Regions from separate parts of the Alkalihalobacterium alkalinitrilicum genome, predicted to be linked through region 2. Evidence: riboswitches for the same ligand, from Rfam matches in the RefSeq annotation. Region 2 holds a riboswitch; each other region holds the start of a gene.
The links. A riboswitch is a leader RNA that binds a small molecule or an ion and turns the genes downstream of it on or off. The one in region 2 is predicted to bind cobalamin.

Region 1 (4,514 bases), 850 kb from region 2:
CTCATTAATCACCACAAACCATATCGACTACCACTTGTTCTGGAACTTCTCGATAAGTAAACCCTTCAACATCCTGAACCCGCTTAAAAAATTTATGGAAGCGTTCGTTCGGTAGTCCACGAGATTTATAATCATTTACAACGCGAACGACTAAATCTACAATTTTATCAGGCGCTACTTCTTCAGCTACTAACTGTCCAACATGAGCATTTCTTCCCGTTGTTTTTGCTCCTAAAAAGAGATCAAAACCTTTCTTGCGATAAATGATTCCGATATCATTTGTCGGTGCACCGTAGCATGCCATCCCACAGCCATTAAAACCGATATTCATTTGTTTAGGTACGGCCACCCCACCAATTCTTTGCTGAAGTTCCTCGACTTGCGGAATGGAGTCCCCTTTATCACCGTCACAAAAATCACAAGCTTTAATATTGACAACATCACCTATTGGAAGCAGTAATAGCCCTACGCTCGATAAACGTTCTGTAATTTTATGAGGAGTAGCTGTTTTAACCGATACTTTGATGACATGATCAGGTGTATATTCAAGATCAGCCTTTTCACCGACCGTTTCTGCTAATGTCATCATTTGTATTGGCGTTAGCTTTTTATTAGCAATACCAGGAGAAACTGCAAACTCAAAAATATCTTCTTGTTGAAATAAGTCACTTTGGCTCGTTGTCTTTTCTGAAGTTCTCGTTTCAATGTTTAACTTTTGTAATGCTTCTTCAGCTAACATACGAGGATTGAGCAGTCTGTCAGTCACTGTTTTCTCTTCTTCGACTCCTCCGTGTAGCGCCCAAGGCTCTGCTTTTTCTTTTAACCGTTCATGAGGTTTAAGCTGTTGTTCACTTTCACTTAGCGTGTATTTTCGTTGATATCCTCTAGGCGTAATCATCTTTCCGTCATATATGAACGTAGAATTGTTTCCAATAATGACGGTCGTTAACATTCCAATTTCGTGATCAAGCATATGCGCTAAATCGGTAATAACGATATGTTCTCTTTCTCGATAGGCACTTTTCACTAATCCAACAGGTGTGTTAGGAGAACGATAGTTTAAAAGAATTTTTTGCGTTTCAACAATTTGTTTTGTTCTTTTTCCACTGCGTGGATTATATAAGGCAATGACAAAATCTGCTTGAGCAGCAGCATCAACACGCTTTTTTATTAAATCCCAAGGTGTTAAATGGTCACTCAAACTAATTGTACAAGCATCATGCATGATTGGTGCACCGAGTAATGACCCGCACGAATTAATTGCTGAAATACCTGGAATAATTTCCACTTCAACTCCTGACTCTTCTCGCCATTCTTTTTCAATTAACACTTCATAAACAAGTCCAGCCATTCCATACACACCAGAATCTCCACTAGAAATCACCGCAACCGTTTTACCTAGTTCCGCTTGTCGAACTGCTTCTTGTGCCCTGCTCACTTCTTCTGTCATTCCTGTTCGAACAATTTCTTGATCCGTTATTAACGGTCGAATTAAGTCAACGTATGTACTGTATCCGATGATCGAATCAGATTCTAAAATTGCTTCTTTTGCTCGGAAGGTCATATGTTGTTCACTTCCAGGACCAAATCCTATTATTAGTAATTTACCTCGTTGCATTTTTACCATCTCCTTCTTTATGCCTCTACTCTAAGTGAGGATTAATAAAGCAACACCGAAACCAATACTTAAAGCGCCAATACCATATAAAATCATCTGTTGAAGTTTCGCCGTTTTCGCCACTCGAAATGGAAAACTCAATATCATCGCAATGATAAACATTCCAAAAATCGACCCGATACCGAATAAAAGTAAGAACAGTACTCCTTGTCCAATATGCGTTACTTGACTAACCATTAAAATCGTTAACGCTGCACTCCCTGCTAAACCATGAACTAAACCCACTACAAAAGAGCGAAAATTGTATTGTTGCAATGAAATTTCTTTCGTTGCTGCGGTTTCAGATTTTGCATCTAATACTGTTCTGATCCCTAAATAAATAAGGATGACGGCAACGATCCATTCAAAATACTGATCGAGTTGCGCTGGAATACCTAACCCAAATAAAAGTACGATAGCTCCAATTAATAAAATAGTGAACGTATGACCTAACCCCCAAAAAACTCCTGTAATCCCTGCTTTTAATGGATTTTTTGTACGAGTTGCAATTGTCGAAACCGCGACAACATGGTCTGCATCAAGTGAATGCCTTAAACCAATAAGTAAACCTGTTCCTAATATGGACCATAATCCAGCTTCCATCTTCATGTCTCCTTTGATATTTTTCACAAATAAAAAAGCACCCCTAACCATAGTAGATGGTTAGAGATGCTTATATTTTCACGTAAATAAATATCCAACATGGTTGAATACTAGCAGAAAATCCGCTCTCTAACACCTCCCTATCTCCCGTAGGTCAAACAGTGTTGTTAGAAAAGGCAGGTCTCCTGGCTTATGGTTATCGTACACTATTCCTTCCCATTCATATTGAACAGTGGATTAATAGAGTACAACCAAATTACAGTGGCGGGACCGCGTCGGACTTTCACCGAACTTCCCTATAAAAGAATTACCATCATTTAAAAAGTCAGCTACGTTCGCTTCCTTTTTCATACCATTTAGGTAATATCTTTACCCTTTCCCAACATATGTGATTGTCATTAATAGGTTAATAGAAAACTTAAATGTTTGTCAATCTATTTTTTTATTTAACTAAATTTGTCGATCTCTTACAAAGCGCATTCTTCAATTTCAAAGCCTAGGTCTTCAATGATATTATGATCTTCTGTTACGGCTTGACCTTTCGTTGTTAAATAATCGCCAACGAATATGGAATTGGCCGCATATAACGCTAATGGTTGTAAGGTACGTAAATTCACTTCTCTTCCTCCAGACACACGAATTTCTTTTGAAGGATTAATAAAGCGCATTAAAGCCAAGACTTTTAATGATTTCATCGGTTCAGTACGTTTATAGTTTTCTAACGGTGTTCCTGGAATTGCATGTAAGAAATTCACTGGTATCGAATCAGCATCAATTTCTCTTAGAGAATAAGCAATTTCTACAATTTGCTCATCCGTTTCTCCCATTCCGATAATACAGCCAGAACAAGGTGACATACCTGCAGCCTTCACTTCTTCGACCGTATTTACTCGATCATCATACGTATGAGTGGAAGTAATATTGGCATGATTGTCTTTGTGAGTATTTAAGTTATGATTATAACGATGTACGCCTGCCTCTTTCAGTTTTTTTGCTTTTTCATCACTTAAAATGCCTAAGCATGCACAAATTTTTAATGGCATCGTTGAAGTAATCTCACTAACTGCATCAATTACTTGGTCAACTTCTTTATCTGTGGGACCTCGTCCGCTAGCAACAATGCAGTATGTACCCGCTTTCCGATTCATCGCTTCTTTCGCACCTGCAATTAGAGTTTCTTTATCTAAGAGCGAATACTTTTCTACTGGAGCCGATGATACAATAGACTGTGAGCAATAGCCACAATCTTCTGGACACAATCCACTTTTTGCATTAAAAATCATATTCAGTTTCACTTTTTTACCATAATAGTGCTTTCGAACACGAAATGCAGCTTGCATAATTGGTAAAACTTCATCATCATCTGCTTGAAGAATACTTACCCCTTCCTCAATTGTTAATAATTCTCCGTTTAATGCTTTTTCTGCATACTGTTCCCAAATGCTATTTTTCGATGTTAATGTAGTCATTTCCTCCAACCTTTCGTTAACTATATTTTTATTTAAGTTAACATTAATTCAAGAAATTGACAAGATTTATTTACCATTTAATAGAATCAAAAAAAAGAAATAGCTTAAAAACTATCTCTTTTCCTCAACTCATATAGTATTTCATTCGCTCAGAAAACCATTGTTCTCTCATAGGGTTATTGATAATCTCATCACCAACTAATTCCTTCAAAAATTGTTGACATTTTGTTTTATCACTTATACTTTCTAGTATGCTTTTTCTTGCATGATATAAAAATTCAACATACTCCTCATATTCTTGTCCGTATTTTTCACTTAATTGGTTGACAATAGTTTTAGCTAGAATTGGACTTGCTCCATCGGTTGAAACTGAGATCGAAAGTTTTCCTCTATGAAAAGTAGATACCATATGAAAATCACTCAAACTAGGTTGGTCTACAACATTTATCAATTGGTACGGTTTTCTGTCTTTATGAATCGTTAAATTCACCAATGGATCATTCGTAGCCGCGATAATCAGAAACGCTTCTTCTAAAAATTTTTTATGATAATCAGAAGGTACCCACCGTATCGAATGATTATGAACAAAGTCCATCATCTCTTTACTTATTTGAGATGAAATGACCTTTATTTGAGCATTATAACTTAATATCTTCCTAGCTTTTCGCGTTGCAATTTTACCACCACCAATAATAACAACTTGTTTTCCTTTTAAATTGATATTAATTGGCATTAAACTCATGATATTGTCCTTCCATTAGAGCTAAAGTTTTTGAACGAATAAC
Region 2 (4,514 bases):
GCTAAACATCAGTTAAGTGACTTAGAAAAGGAAAAGATGCAAATCATACAAAGCTCATATCACACGTTGAAAGAAGATATAAAGTACGATTTAAAAACGACAATACCGAAATTAATACGCGATTGTTCAGCACTCATAAAAGAAAATAGTGACTTCCGCAAAATCCATATTGAACTTAATCAAGAGATGAACGAAAGAGTACAGAATTATATTCAACATACCGTTTTACCGAGGTTTTCAAAAGCCATCCAAGGCTGGATTGAACTGGCTACTGATGAATTTTATCAAAGTCAAGATTACTTAGAAGAAATGAGTGAAGGGTTCAATAGAATGTACGGGGAGCAGCGCTTAAAGCTGAATTGTGACTTTAAGGTACTAGATGATTGGTCTCGTGATGCACATCGTTTAGCAAATGGAATACAATTAGATAACATGAATATTCTAAACAGATCAACACCGTCACAATTAGTGTTAAAAAGCGCTGGAAAACTATTTGGCACTCTTCGCCCTAACAAGTCGATGTTATGTACGATGTACAAAAAGTTGATTGAAAACGAAGATTACGATAAGTTAGCTACAACGGTTACTAAACAGTTTATCCTTCAATTTGAATTGTTTGAAAAAGGCTTAACTCGTGATATTACGATGTTCTTTAGAGAACCTTTCAGTGTTATTCAGGAAGTTATGGAGGAAGAACAACAAGCAATTCAGCAAAAAAAGGAGACATTGGAACAGTTAAAAGCGAATCCAGAAAAGTATCTTGATCCTATTACACTTTTTGAAGTGAGATTACGTCAATATGAATGGATGCAAGTAGAAATTGAAAGAAGCCCTTCCTATTCATAAAAAATAATAACAATAGGTGAATGGCATTTCTCCCATTTTTTAAAATACCTATACTAACTGGGAGTTGTCTTATGGGCAACTCCTTTACTTTTGGACCAAAAGTACTGCTAAATTCCTTAAAAATTTACATAAAAAGTAGTAATTATGTAAAATAAGAGGTATAGACAAAAAGTAGAAGTAATTTTTAGAAATTTCGGTTTTGTTTTAGAACTTGTTAAGGTGAAAATAATACATATATGAACTTATCGGATTAATGAAAGTGGGGGAATTTATATGATTACTTTAAAATCAGAACGAGAAATCAATCAAATGATGGAAACAGGGAAATTATTAGCAGCTTGCCATAAAGAAATTTCAAAAATAATAAAGCCAGGGATTACAACTATAGAAATTGATCGTTTTGTGGAAGAATTTCTAGTTCAAAATGGAGCAACACCTGAACAAAAAGGTTATAAAGGATATCAATTTGCTACGTGTGCTTCCATAAATGATGAAATTTGTCACGGGTTTCCAAGGAAAACACCTTTAAAAAATGGTGATATTGTTACTATTGACATGGTGGTTAATTTAAATGGGGGATTAGCAGACTCAGCATGGACCTATGCTGTAGGAAACGTTACACAGAAGGTTAATCATTTATTAGAGGTTACTAAAAAATCGTTGTACAAAGGTATTGAACAAGCACAGGTTGGAAACAGGCTTGGTGATATTGGTCATGCGATTCAATCTTATGTAGAATCAGAAGGTTTCTCAGTCGTCCGAGATTTTACGGGGCATGGGATAGGGCCAACAATACATGAAGATCCACAAATTCCACACTTCGGATCTCCAGGAAAAGGTTCTAGGTTAAAAGAAGGGATGGTCATTACGATCGAGCCAATGGTAAATGAAGGGATATGGTATAGTCAAATGGACTCAAACGGATGGACGGCTAGAACGGTCGATGGGAAACTGTCAGCTCAATACGAACATACCTTGGCAATTACAAAAAATGGGCCAGTCATTTTAACTTTACAATAATGTACCATGTATTGACAATTTCACTAATTACGAATAGTATTAACAACAAGAAATATATTTACTAGTTTCATATAAAACTTTATATCGTTGAAAATAGGTGCTAGATAAAAGCATAAAATACTTTTATTAGCTTAATAGGGAAGTTCGGTTCAAAGCCGACACGGACCCGCCACTGTGTTGGGTATCAGTACATTTACTGATTCTTTCAGATATACCACTGGGCAATGCCTGGGAAGAACTGGAAGTTATACCCTAAGTCAGGAGACCTGCCTATTTTAACATCACTGTTTGACCTACGGGATTGATAGGGAAGTGGTTAGTATGCGGATAATTTATGTTTTTTGAGCATTTCTGACCTCTTTTAAAGTCAGGGATGCTTTTTTATTTTTTATAACATATTGGGGGGATTTGAAATGGCGACTTGGGATTTATCAGAAACAAAACACCATTTATTAATTTGTAATGGAAGTAGTTGTAATAAAGCGGGAGCCGAAGAACTTACACAGTCGGTTAGAAATGAGGTAGCTAACTTAGGTCTAGATGAGAAAATTCATACGACGAGGACTAAATGTAATGGACGATGCCAAGATAGATGTGTGTTAATTGTATACCCAGAGGGAATATGGTATAAAGACTTAAAACCAGAAGATGCTAACCAGCTTATTGCATCGTTAATTACTGATGATAGCTTATTCGAAAAAGTAAGTCATCGTTTTAATGGAGAAAGCTTTATTAGACAGCCAGAAGTACCAGTAGGAGAATGTAAAGGTCGAGAACGTGTGAAGAAAGTATCTAAAGTATTTTAGTAGCTTATTAATATAATCGGTCTATGAACTAATTTAAGGTAAATGGTCTAGAATAAAAATACGGGTATTTGCCTTTCTTTTTAAATATTTTACTAGCGATTTGGAAAATATAATAAATATCTGTATTTTATATTCCATTGCTAGGAGAGAAATCGATGACACAACATAAGGTAACAATCCGAAACCAATTCAATAGTAAAATATTGCAGAAGGTAATGTGTTTACTTTTATTGATGACTGTTATTCCCATTTTTACAACTTCTACTTTTGCACAAGAGTCTAAACTACCAGAAGCCCCTGTTTTTATAGATAATCAACCTGTAATAACAAAATATATTATGCGAGATGGCCAATTGATGGTTCCAGCACTTTTTTTAAAACATACGGGTGTTAGGGTAGATCAGAATGAACAATATCGCTCTGTCGTTTTTAGCTATGGAGATAAACGCTTCGCTTTACCAATCGGACAGAATTATTCCGATGAATTTATACGTACGACGGGTCTATGGCAACGCCAACCATTAACTACTAAAACGATTGAGTATGCAGGTGAGGTCTTCGTTCCGCTATTAGATGTCACTCGTAAATTTGGGATGGGTGCAACATATAACCCGCAAATAGAACGAACCTTCATTACAACGAATATCCGATCAGCTCCCAATTTTACATACAGAGCTAACACTTCAAAAAAATTAGTGGCACTAACATTTGATGATGGACCAGATGGATACTATACTCCAACAATTTTAGATATTTTAAAAAGTAAAAGTGTTCCTGCGACCTTCTTTGTAATGGGACAACAAGTTAAAACTTTTCCTGATGTTATGAAACGTATAGTAGATGAAGGGCACGGTATTGCAAATCATACGTGGAGTCATCCAGCGTTACCACTTCAAATGACTTCGAAAATCATGGATGAGATTACAACGACACAAAACATTATGTAGAGTACAGTTGGGAGGAAGCCAGATTTATTTCGTCCTCCATTTGGCGCGATCACTAAATCCGATGCGATCCTATTAAATGAAATGGGCTTTCGGGTCATTATGTGGTCTGTAGATACACTTGATTGGAGTGGGTTATCTGGTGATGAGATCTTAGAGATTGTTCAACGTGATGTTACTCCAGGTGGTATTGTTTTGCAGCATAACTTTCAAACAAATGCCCGTCTTTTAGATGGAACTGTCGAAGCTTTGCCAAAAATTATAGATGAACTAAGAGCAAAAGGTTATCAATTTGTAACGGTCCAAACTTTATTAACTAACCCGTAGAATTTTGTTTTATCTAGTATAAAGTGGGTATGCTAAGTTTAACCACTTTAACAAAATATTTGATCGGGGACTGTAAAAGAGAAAAAAGTTTTTTCGCATAATAAACGTTAAGGGGGAAAAATAATGACACTAACTCCAGAACAACGTATTCAACTATATGGCTTTAATAATTTAACTAAATCATTAAGTTTCAACATGTATGATATTTGTTTTACGAAAACCAAAGAAGAACGACAAGCTTATATTGATTATATCGATGAACAATATAATGCAGACCGACTTACGAGTATCTTAAAAAATGTTGCAGATATTATTGGTGCACACGTCTTAAACGTTGCTAAACAAGATTACGTGCCTCAAGGTGCTAGTGTGACTATTCTAGTATCAGAAGGACCAGTTGTCGAAGTACCTACAGAGTCATCATTCGATGAATCACCTGGTCCACTTCCAGAGGCGGTTGTAATAGGTTTAGATAAGAGCCATATTACTGTGCATACGTATCCAGAATTTCATCCAACAGAAGGAATAAGTACGTTTAGAGCAGATATTGATGTTTCAACATGTGGCGAAA
Region 3 (4,514 bases), 670 kb from region 2:
TAGTCATTACTCACGGTAACAATTGCTTATTTTTTTCTTATGATTTTGGTGATACATGGTGCCAGGTTCAGCCGTTTGTAAGATTGAAAGATAATCAACCATCCGTTCGTTCATTATGTTTATTAAACAATTTCCTTTTCATTGGTACGAAAATTCATCGTACTTATGGAGGAATATGGAAACTGGATTTAAGTAGCCTAAAAATGTCATGGGTGAAAAAGGAAATGAATTCTATGGTTTCTTCCATAATTGTATATGAAAATTATTTATTAGTAGCAGGCGGCTCGTGTAAAGGGACAAAAGGAAAGATTGAATATTGTAGTCTTTTGAGTAAAAATAATGATTATTTCTGGAATGAGTTTGAGCAAGTGGAAAGTCAAGCAAGTTTTTTAGATGTCACTGAAGATAATGGATTTATTTATGTTACCTCATCACAAGGTAAAGACGGGTATGCGACAGTTTCACGGATTCATATAGAAAATAACATTGTCGTTCCTTGCAATAAAGTAAGAGGTCACGGTTGGAGAATTGCAAATCATAATCAACATTATGTCGTTGCTGGTCATTATGAAACAATACATTCAAATCAAATACACGAACAAGCAACTAACCGAAACAGTAATTTGAAACAGGTTTTACATTAAGACCATTTTCTAATCAGTTGTAAAGATTTGTTTTTTGGACCGTAGCCAAGTGAGCATTTTAATATACTTTCAAAAGAGTCTAAAAAGCAACCAAAAGAGAATAACTTACATAAAATTTGGAAGGGGAAATGAAAAATGAAGGACGTTTTACTTGTTTATGCTAGTATGTCAGGGAATACAGAAGCGATTGCTGACTTAATAGAAGAAGGTCTAAAGGAAGAAAAGGTAAATGTAACGAAAATCGATGTAATTGATTGTGATCCAGATATGCTAAATGCTTTTAATGCAATCGTGTTAGGTGCTTATACTTGGGGAGATGGAGAACTTCCAGATGAGTTCCTAGATTTGTATGATGAAATGGCAACATTAGATCTTTCGGATAAACAATTTGCCGTTTTTGGATCAGGGGATACAGCGTACGAAATCTTTTGTGGAGCCGTTGATTTATTAGAAGCGATGGTAGAAGAAAGAAACGGTGTAGTTGCTCAACAAGGTCTTAAAATTGAGCTTAGTCCAGACGGCGAAGAAGAAGAGTGTAAAGAGTTTGGTAGGCAGTTTGCAAAAACTGTTAACCTAAAAACGAGCGTATAAGTTTTATCCCGTTTAACTGGGCGCTAAGACTCCCACTTCAAGACTTTGAGGAATCAATAAAGGATAAGTGGGAGACGATTGAACACAGACTAAGGTCGCCACGTCCTGTTGCAACGTCTGTGTGACCCACATCCTGTGGGCCTCAGTAACAACCCGATTGGTTCAACTAATATTCAGTGGGGGATAAAGGAAAACCCCCACTGAATAAAGTTTCACTTTATATAGACGAATAATCTTTTATTTTGTATAATGGAGTCGTATCTCAATGAATTGAATATATTGTAAACTTTAAGGTCACTCACGTGAGTGTGAAAAGGGAAGTTGGTGCAAATCCAACACGGTCCCGCCACTGTAAGTACTAAATTCCTTCAGTATACCACTGTCTATAATAAAAAGATGGGAAGGTGAAGGAACCACCTAAAGTACAAGTCAGGAGACCTGCCTTAAAGGATTGTGTAACCTTCGTGGAAAAGGGGAGCAGTGTGATAAGATCATACTCTTGTAATATAGAGTGACCTGATTGTTCAAACGAGAACGACACTTATTCGAATGTAAGTAGTCATTTAAGTGTTAACAGGAGATCTATTAAACTGTAACCTAAACTCTCCGATGAAGGAGAGTTTTTATTTTTGTACATATTTTCCTTTTCTAAATTCATTCATTGAATACTAAAAAGATATCGAAAAAGGGGTTGGAGAGTTTGAAAAAATGGTATATGTGGTTAGTTGCCTCAATACTCATTGTAGGATTAATGACAGCATGTGGTACAGATAATCAAGAAGAGCCACAAACAGAAGAAACACCATCTGAGGAAACAGAAGACCAAACAACTGGTAGTGGGGAAGCTACAGCGTTTCCAATTACAATTACAGATGCAACAGGAACAGAAGTAATAATCGAGGAAGAGCCACAATCGTTAATTTCACTCGTTCCAAGTAATACAGAAATTGTTTATGCTTTAGATGGTTTTGATCGACTAATTGCGGTTACTGATAATGATGATTTTCCTGAAGAAGTGAAAGAAATTGAGTCCATCGGTGGAATGGAGTTCAATGTTGAAAAGATTATTGCATCCAACCCGGATTTAGTGTTAGCCAATGCAATGAATAGTGAAGAAGGATTAGATCAAATTCGTAACGCGGGTGTGACCGTATTGGTCGTGAAAAATGCTTCATCTTTTGACGAATTATATGACTCTATCCAGATGGTTGGTAATGCATTAGGAAATGCCGAAGAAGCTGAAAATGTGATTATATCAATGCAAGATAGAATTACGGCAATTCAAACAAAAGCTAGTGAAATAGATGAAGCTGATCAGGCTACAGTTTGGGTTGAAATTTGGCCAGCTCCAGACATGTATACAACAGGAAAAGGAACATTTATGCATGAAATGTTAGAAATGATCAATGCGAAAAACGCAGCAGGTAATCAAGATGGATGGCCGATGTTTACTGAAGAAGATGCTGTTGTTTTAAATCCTGATGTCATTATTACGACTTATGGACACGTAGAAGGAATGGAGAATGCAGTAGAAGATGTTTTGGCTCGTACTGCTTGGACTGAAGTAGAAGCGGTTAAAAACGAAAGAGTTTATAACGTTGAAGCGAATATTGTAGAACGTCCTGGTCCTCGCTTAATTGAAGGGGTCGAAAAACTTGCAAAACTTATTTACCCAGATGTTTTCGAAAACTAATATAACACTCGCATATATTATTTGTTTTGCGTTTTTATTTATATCTATCGTCTCAGGTATTGCTTTAGGTAGTGTCCCTATTTCATTCGTTGAAGTTCTTACGGTGTTAGGAAGAGAATGGATTGGGTTACCTATTGCAACAGAAGTTGATCCGATGTATGTAAATATTGTAATGGAAATACGTTTTCCACGTGTTTTATTAGCCATGTTTGTTGGAGGTGCCCTTGCCTTAGCAGGGGCTGCTTTCCAAGGCTTCTTAAAAAATCCGTTGGCTGATCCATATACACTAGGAGTTTCATCTGGGTCTGCAGTTGGAGCAGTAGCGGTATTATTTTTTGGGATTACAATACCTTACTTAGGTGCTTACACGTTACCAGTCGTCAGTATAGTTTCTGGTTTTTTTACATTATTTGTAGTTATATTTTTTGCAAAAGCTCTTAATCGTTCGATGGCAGCACATACGGTCATATTAGTTGGAATTATTTTAAGTTCTTTTCTTGGGTCGATGATTTCTTTAATGATTGCCTTAACAGGAGAAGAGCTTAGACAAATAATTGGCTGGTTAATGGGAAGTGTCTCGATGAGGGGCTGGAGCTATGTATATTTAATTTCTCCATTCTTTTTAGCAGGATTAATCATTCTACTTCTTAATGCAAGAGAGCTCAATGCATTAGCGTTCGGTGAAGAAACCGCTAAACATCTTGGTGTCAACGTACAATCGCGTAAAATATTGATTTTACTCGGAGCTGCATTATTAACAGGGTCGGCTGTAGCTGTTTCGGGAACGATTGGATTTGTCGGCTTAGTGATACCACATTTAACTAGACTCATATGGGGACCAGATCACCGACATTTATTACCTCTTTCCGTTTTGATTGGAGGAGGATTCCTTATCTTAACGGACTTAGTCGCTCGTACAATCATTTCCCCAACAGAATTACCTATTGGAGTCATAACTGCTCTTGTCGGAGGCCCTGTCTTTGCGATGATCTTAATCCGACAACGTCATAGATTATAATCTGCATGGATGGAGTGAAGGTGATGATTTTACAAGTAACAGACGTTAAAGGCGGATATGGGAATGTTAATATTATTAATGATGTTTCGTTTTCTGTAGAAAAGGGCGAAATATTTGGGATACTAGGTCCGAATGGGAGTGGTAAAACAACCCTTCTAAAAATGATCAGTGGTTTACTTCCTTTACAATCTGGTGATATTTTTCTTCAAGATAAAAGTATTACGACATACTCAGCAAAAGAGTTAGCTAGGTGGATGGCCGTTTTACCTCAACAATCGGATACGTCCTTTTCTTATACTGTTGAAGAAATCGTTCAACTCGGCCGCTATGCCCACCAAAAAGGTTGGTTTCAAGTTTCTAGTAACAAAGACAAACAAATCGTTGAAGAAGCGATGAAGTTAACAGGAGTGGTTCAATTTAGAGATTTACCACTTCATTCATTGAGTGGTGGGGAACGTCAACGAGTGATGCTCGCTCGTGCACTAGCACAAGAACCACACATATTACTATTAGATGAACCTACTAATCATCTAGATATTTCTTATCAAATGAGTTTATTAGACTCTTT
Region 4 (4,514 bases), 760 kb from region 2:
TAATATGTGGTGCGACTAAACCGATAAACCCAATGATTCCCGTAAAAGCAATCGTTGCTGAAGCAATAAACGTTGAGACGACTAATGCAGATAGCCTTAATCGTTTGACATTGACACCTAAAGATTTGGCGACTTCTTCTCCAGAACTTAAAGCATTTAAATCCCATGATGTTTTTAATAAAAATAAAATAGCGAGTATAATGATCGGAAACAAAAACTGGATCACAGACCAGCTTGCCCCCCAAAAGCCACCCATGAGCCAAACGACTAAATCTTTGAGAGCTTCATTATTGGAGAAATATTTTAATGTAGAAACAGCAGCTGAAAATAACTGACCGATCGCAACTCCAGCTAAAATTAATACGGTTGTTGACCCATTCTTTAACTTCGCAATGCCATATACGGCAAATACAGCAATACAACCAAAAATAAAAGCATTGACAGCGATTAACCATTGACCTTTTGCAACGACGTTTAAGCCGAAGACACTCGTCCCAAGAACTATCGCGAGCGCCGCCCCAAAAGCCGCCCCGCTTGAAACTCCTAACGTAAATGGACTTGCTAATGGATTACGAAGTATTGCTTGCATAATTACTCCCGCACTGGCTAGAGCCATTCCTGTTAAAACAGCCATGACAATTCTCGGTAAGCGAATTTCAAATAAAATATATCCATTTGTGCTTAATTCAGATCCAGAAAAGAATTCTCGAAAAAGAAAAAACAATTCGCCATAGGAAACATCTACTGTCCCGACACGAACGGAATATAAAATCGAAAGAATTAAAAGTAGAAGTAAAATAAAAAGTAGCGTGATTTTTTTCTTAGTAGAGGCGTAATAGTACGCCTCTATGTTTATCTCATTTTTAACACTATTCATTTAAAATACCTTTCTACTGCTTAGGTGAGTAATACCAAACACCTTTATACTCCACACCTAACCAATTTTCAAAGTATTCGCGTGCATATTGTTCTGGATCAATATCAGTAAAGCGGTCAGGATATAAATCTTTGGCCAATTGCAATACACCAATATACCGTTTATCAGACCCTATTAAATTCGTATGATAGATAAAGATATCTTTGTTTTCATACGCTTTTAGTTGGGGAACAGATGTCGAGTTAATAATATTTTGATAAACTTCTTCATGCTCCTTTGCATCCTCTGTTTCATAGCCACCAAGCCACGTACCATGTAGTGTAAGCACTTCTGGATTCTTTTCTAAAACATATTCTTCATCAACTAAAATCGTTGTAGACTCTTCACTCGCATCCCATTTCACATCGGCCGCATCAATACCACCAGCTAGTATTGTTGCAAATCCTTCGCCTACACCAGGTTCTCCTTCAGTCGTTTCACTTGGGAAGATTCGGTACCCTCCTTGTGAATTAAGAAAACCGACGGATAATGCCATTACTTGTTTCTTTTCATCTTCAGGAATTTCATTGACACGCTCTGCTAACTTCGTCTCTAAACCTTGCTTCCACTCTAAAAAGGCAGTAGCCTCATCTTCTTTTTCAAATAATGTACCAAGAAGTTGAAGCTCTTGATCCATTTGGTCAGGTAAGTAATTATTAAGGCGAACAACAGTAATTCCCGCTGGCTCTAGCTTTTCTTCCAAAGTAGAATCTGGACGATTGGTATATGTAAATACAACATCTGGCTCTAGACTTATGATTTGCTCTAAATTCACTTCACTTGTTTTTCCTACATCTGGTCGGTCGTCAAAACCTAAATATGAATTGTTCTCAATCGTCGTATCCCCTGTCGCCACAATTTGTTCATCTACACCGAGTACTTTTAATGCTTCAGCAGTATTTCTATTGATTACAACAACACGCTCTAATGGTAATTCCAATGTAATTTCTCGTCCTGTACTATCTTCAAAAGTGACTGTTTGTGACTCTAAATCACCTTGTTCATCAGCAAGCTTTTCTTCATTTTCCTCAACACTCTTTGATACTTCTTCATTCCCACTAGATGCACATCCAATAAATGTGAACACTGCTATTAAAATCATAAATAAGACAACAAGTTTTGCTTTCATAAGATCCTCCTGGTTTTTAAATCGTAATGATTGCGTTTTTCGTTATAACTTCTTAGGCCTCTTTTTACAATGTTTAGTACATATTTTTCTTATACTTCTTAATGTGTAAACAAAAAAACCCTTCCCAGACGGAAGAGTTCATATGATAAAACGGCTATATTTGACAATAGGAATAAAAAAGGAAAAATCCACATCTCAATTAGTCTATGCCGTTTCACATCTCACCCCCCGAAGAATTGAAACTAGAATCATAGGCAGGTCTCCTGACTTGTGCTTCATCTTACTTTGAGCCTTCCCATATATGCACCTTCAAAGCGATATATACAGTGGTCTTCTCATTTCATCTGCACTTACAGTTGCGGGGACAGTCTTGGATTTTCACCAAGTTCCCTATTAAGTCTTTAATAGACACCTAATTTTCTAATTATTGTATATAAAATTAAATAACGTATTTATCATAGTATAAACTTTCTAAACTATCAACTTTTAATTCACTTTTTTTGTAAATTCCAATTGAATCGATCTTCTAGCTCCTGCCAATCCATTACCATTTCACTATCTGTTAAAAGACATCCATCTAATTCCCTTGTAATTTCTGCTATATCTAGATAGGTACCTATGAATACAAGCTTTGTATGGCGATCTCCATATTCAATATCCCACTCTTCAAGTACGTGTGGATTTTGTTTTAATATTTGTTTTTGTTCTTGCAACGGAAGACTTGCTACCCAATAAGAAATAGGCTCAATGGAAACAGACGGACCTGCTTGAGACATCATAAGCGCTAAATTATTTCTTGTGGCACACCATGCAATTCCTTTCGCTCTTACAATATTATTTGGCATAGAATGACACCAATTTTGAAAGCGAACAGAATGAAACGGCTCTCTTCGCATATACACAAAAGAAGAGATACCATACTCCTCCGTTTCCGGTGTATGATGCTTGTGCCCAGCCGTTAATTCACGAAGCCAGCCAGCTGAATTACTTGCTTTTTCAAAATCAAATAAATGGGTATTTAAAATCTCCTTCGGTTCTATCTCGGCATGAATCGATCGAATTATCTTTGCTTCAGGTTGTAATGTACGGAGGACTTGCTCTAACCTATGTAAATCTTTTTCTAATACAAGATCGCATTTATTTAATATCAATACATCGCAAAACTCAATCTGATCAATAAGTAAATCCGCAATCTCTCGCGTATCATCTTCCCCGATCGCTTCTTTTCGCTCGAGTAAACTATCCCCTGAACGAAAATCATGCCAAAATCGATTTGCATCAACCACTGTAACCATCGTATCTAATCGACAGTATTTTGTTAAATCAATATTTAATTCCTCATCAATGTATGAAAAAGTTTGAGCAACTGGTGTTGGTTCACTGATACCTGTAGATTCAATAACAATATAGTCAATATTTCCAGATAACGCAAGCTTTTTCACTTCTACTAATAAATCCTCCCTAAGTGTACAGCAAATACAACCATTTGACATTTCCACTAGCTTCTCTTCCGTTCTTGAAAGTTCTCCACCCTGTTTAATTAATTCAGCATCAATATTAATCTCACTCATATCGTTAACGATTACAGCAATTTTTAATCCCTCACGATTTTTCAGTAGGTGATTGAGTAACGTTGTTTTTCCTGATCCTAAATATCCACTTAATACAGTGACTGGTATTTTATTATTCATATAAAGCCTCCTAAGAATTCCATTATAAGTTGTGATAATTTAGTAAAAACTTAAAATTTTTATGGTTTGAAAAAGCTAACTTGAGAACACTAAATAAACAATAAAAAGAAAGGAGGTTGACTTAATGGGGCAAGAACATCATATTCATGAAAACCATCCACATAAACATAATTTATCGTGCGGTCATACAAAGATTAAGCATGATGATCACATTGATTATGTACACAATGGCCACCTTCATCATGAACATAACGGCCATTGGGATGAATGTAAAATTCCTATAACGAGTATAAACCCAGATGAATGTAAACCGATGAATTGTGGATGTAATCATGATAAAGATTGCGGTCACGAGCTAGTTCCTCACGGAGATCACATGGATTATTTAGTAAATGGTAGATTGCACCATGTTCATGGTGATCATTGTGATGATCATGGTCCAGTTGAGTTAATAAGTGTTAACTAAAGGGAAAACCACCCCTTAAACGACCACCTGCTAAAGCAGGTGGATTTGGACATAAAATGTCGACGACTAAAGTCGTTAATTATGACTCAAGTCATCTTAAAGTCCCAATGCTTAAGCAATCTTAATTTTGACTTAACTCATTCCTCAATCGTAAATATATCGTTCTTTTCTCCATTAAACTGATTGGCAATATAATTTCTAATTGTTTCTTCATCCACTGTTCCTACAGTTACACAAAAATAGCCTCTTGCCCATAAGTGTTGACCCCAATATTTCTTTTTTAATTCTGGAAATTGATCTTGAAGTAACCTT

Region 1: another riboswitch for cobalamin. It lies ahead of BK574_RS11245 (hypothetical protein); the one in region 2 lies ahead of BK574_RS07285 ((2Fe-2S) ferredoxin domain-containing protein).
Region 3: another riboswitch for cobalamin. It lies ahead of BK574_RS10325 (ABC transporter substrate-binding protein); the one in region 2 lies ahead of BK574_RS07285 ((2Fe-2S) ferredoxin domain-containing protein).
Region 4: another riboswitch for cobalamin. It lies ahead of BK574_RS10790 (ABC transporter substrate-binding protein); the one in region 2 lies ahead of BK574_RS07285 ((2Fe-2S) ferredoxin domain-containing protein).

What each region holds. Positions count from the first base shown of each region.
Region 1 covers NZ_KV917368.1:2,397,865-2,402,378, forward strand. Annotated here, with positions in the region: gene cobJ (precorrin-3B C(17)-methyltransferase) at 5-1,618, opposite strand; gene BK574_RS11245 (hypothetical protein) at 1,649-2,260, opposite strand; cobalamin riboswitch at 2,419-2,590, opposite strand; gene bioB (biotin synthase BioB) at 2,728-3,729, opposite strand; gene BK574_RS11255 (precorrin-2 dehydrogenase/sirohydrochlorin ferrochelatase family protein) at 3,854-4,471, opposite strand; gene BK574_RS11260 (sirohydrochlorin chelatase) at 4,452-4,514, opposite strand, start outside.
Region 2 covers NZ_KV917368.1:1,549,237-1,553,750, reverse strand. Annotated here, with positions in the region: gene BK574_RS07295 (hypothetical protein) at 1-846, shown strand, start outside; gene map (type I methionyl aminopeptidase) at 1,120-1,866, shown strand; cobalamin riboswitch at 1,945-2,154, shown strand; gene BK574_RS07285 ((2Fe-2S) ferredoxin domain-containing protein) at 2,280-2,672, shown strand; gene BK574_RS07280 (polysaccharide deacetylase family protein) at 2,828-3,619, shown strand; gene BK574_RS28350 (polysaccharide deacetylase family protein) at 3,719-3,943, shown strand; gene speD (adenosylmethionine decarboxylase) at 4,067-4,514, shown strand, end outside.
Region 3 covers NZ_KV917368.1:2,218,270-2,222,783, reverse strand. Annotated here, with positions in the region: gene BK574_RS10335 (WD40/YVTN/BNR-like repeat-containing protein) at 1-644, shown strand, start outside; gene BK574_RS10330 (flavodoxin) at 780-1,235, shown strand; cobalamin riboswitch at 1,510-1,695, shown strand; gene BK574_RS10325 (ABC transporter substrate-binding protein) at 1,936-2,928, shown strand; gene BK574_RS10320 (FecCD family ABC transporter permease) at 2,912-3,946, shown strand; gene BK574_RS10315 (heme ABC transporter ATP-binding protein) at 3,970-4,514, shown strand, end outside.
Region 4 covers NZ_KV917368.1:2,304,919-2,309,432, forward strand. Annotated here, with positions in the region: gene BK574_RS10785 (FecCD family ABC transporter permease) at 1-877, opposite strand, end outside; gene BK574_RS10790 (ABC transporter substrate-binding protein) at 891-2,045, opposite strand; cobalamin riboswitch at 2,282-2,476, opposite strand; gene BK574_RS10795 (GTP-binding protein) at 2,537-3,736, opposite strand; gene BK574_RS10800 (hypothetical protein) at 3,861-4,202, shown strand; partial or broken gene tnpA (IS200/IS605 family transposase) at 4,340-4,514, opposite strand, start outside.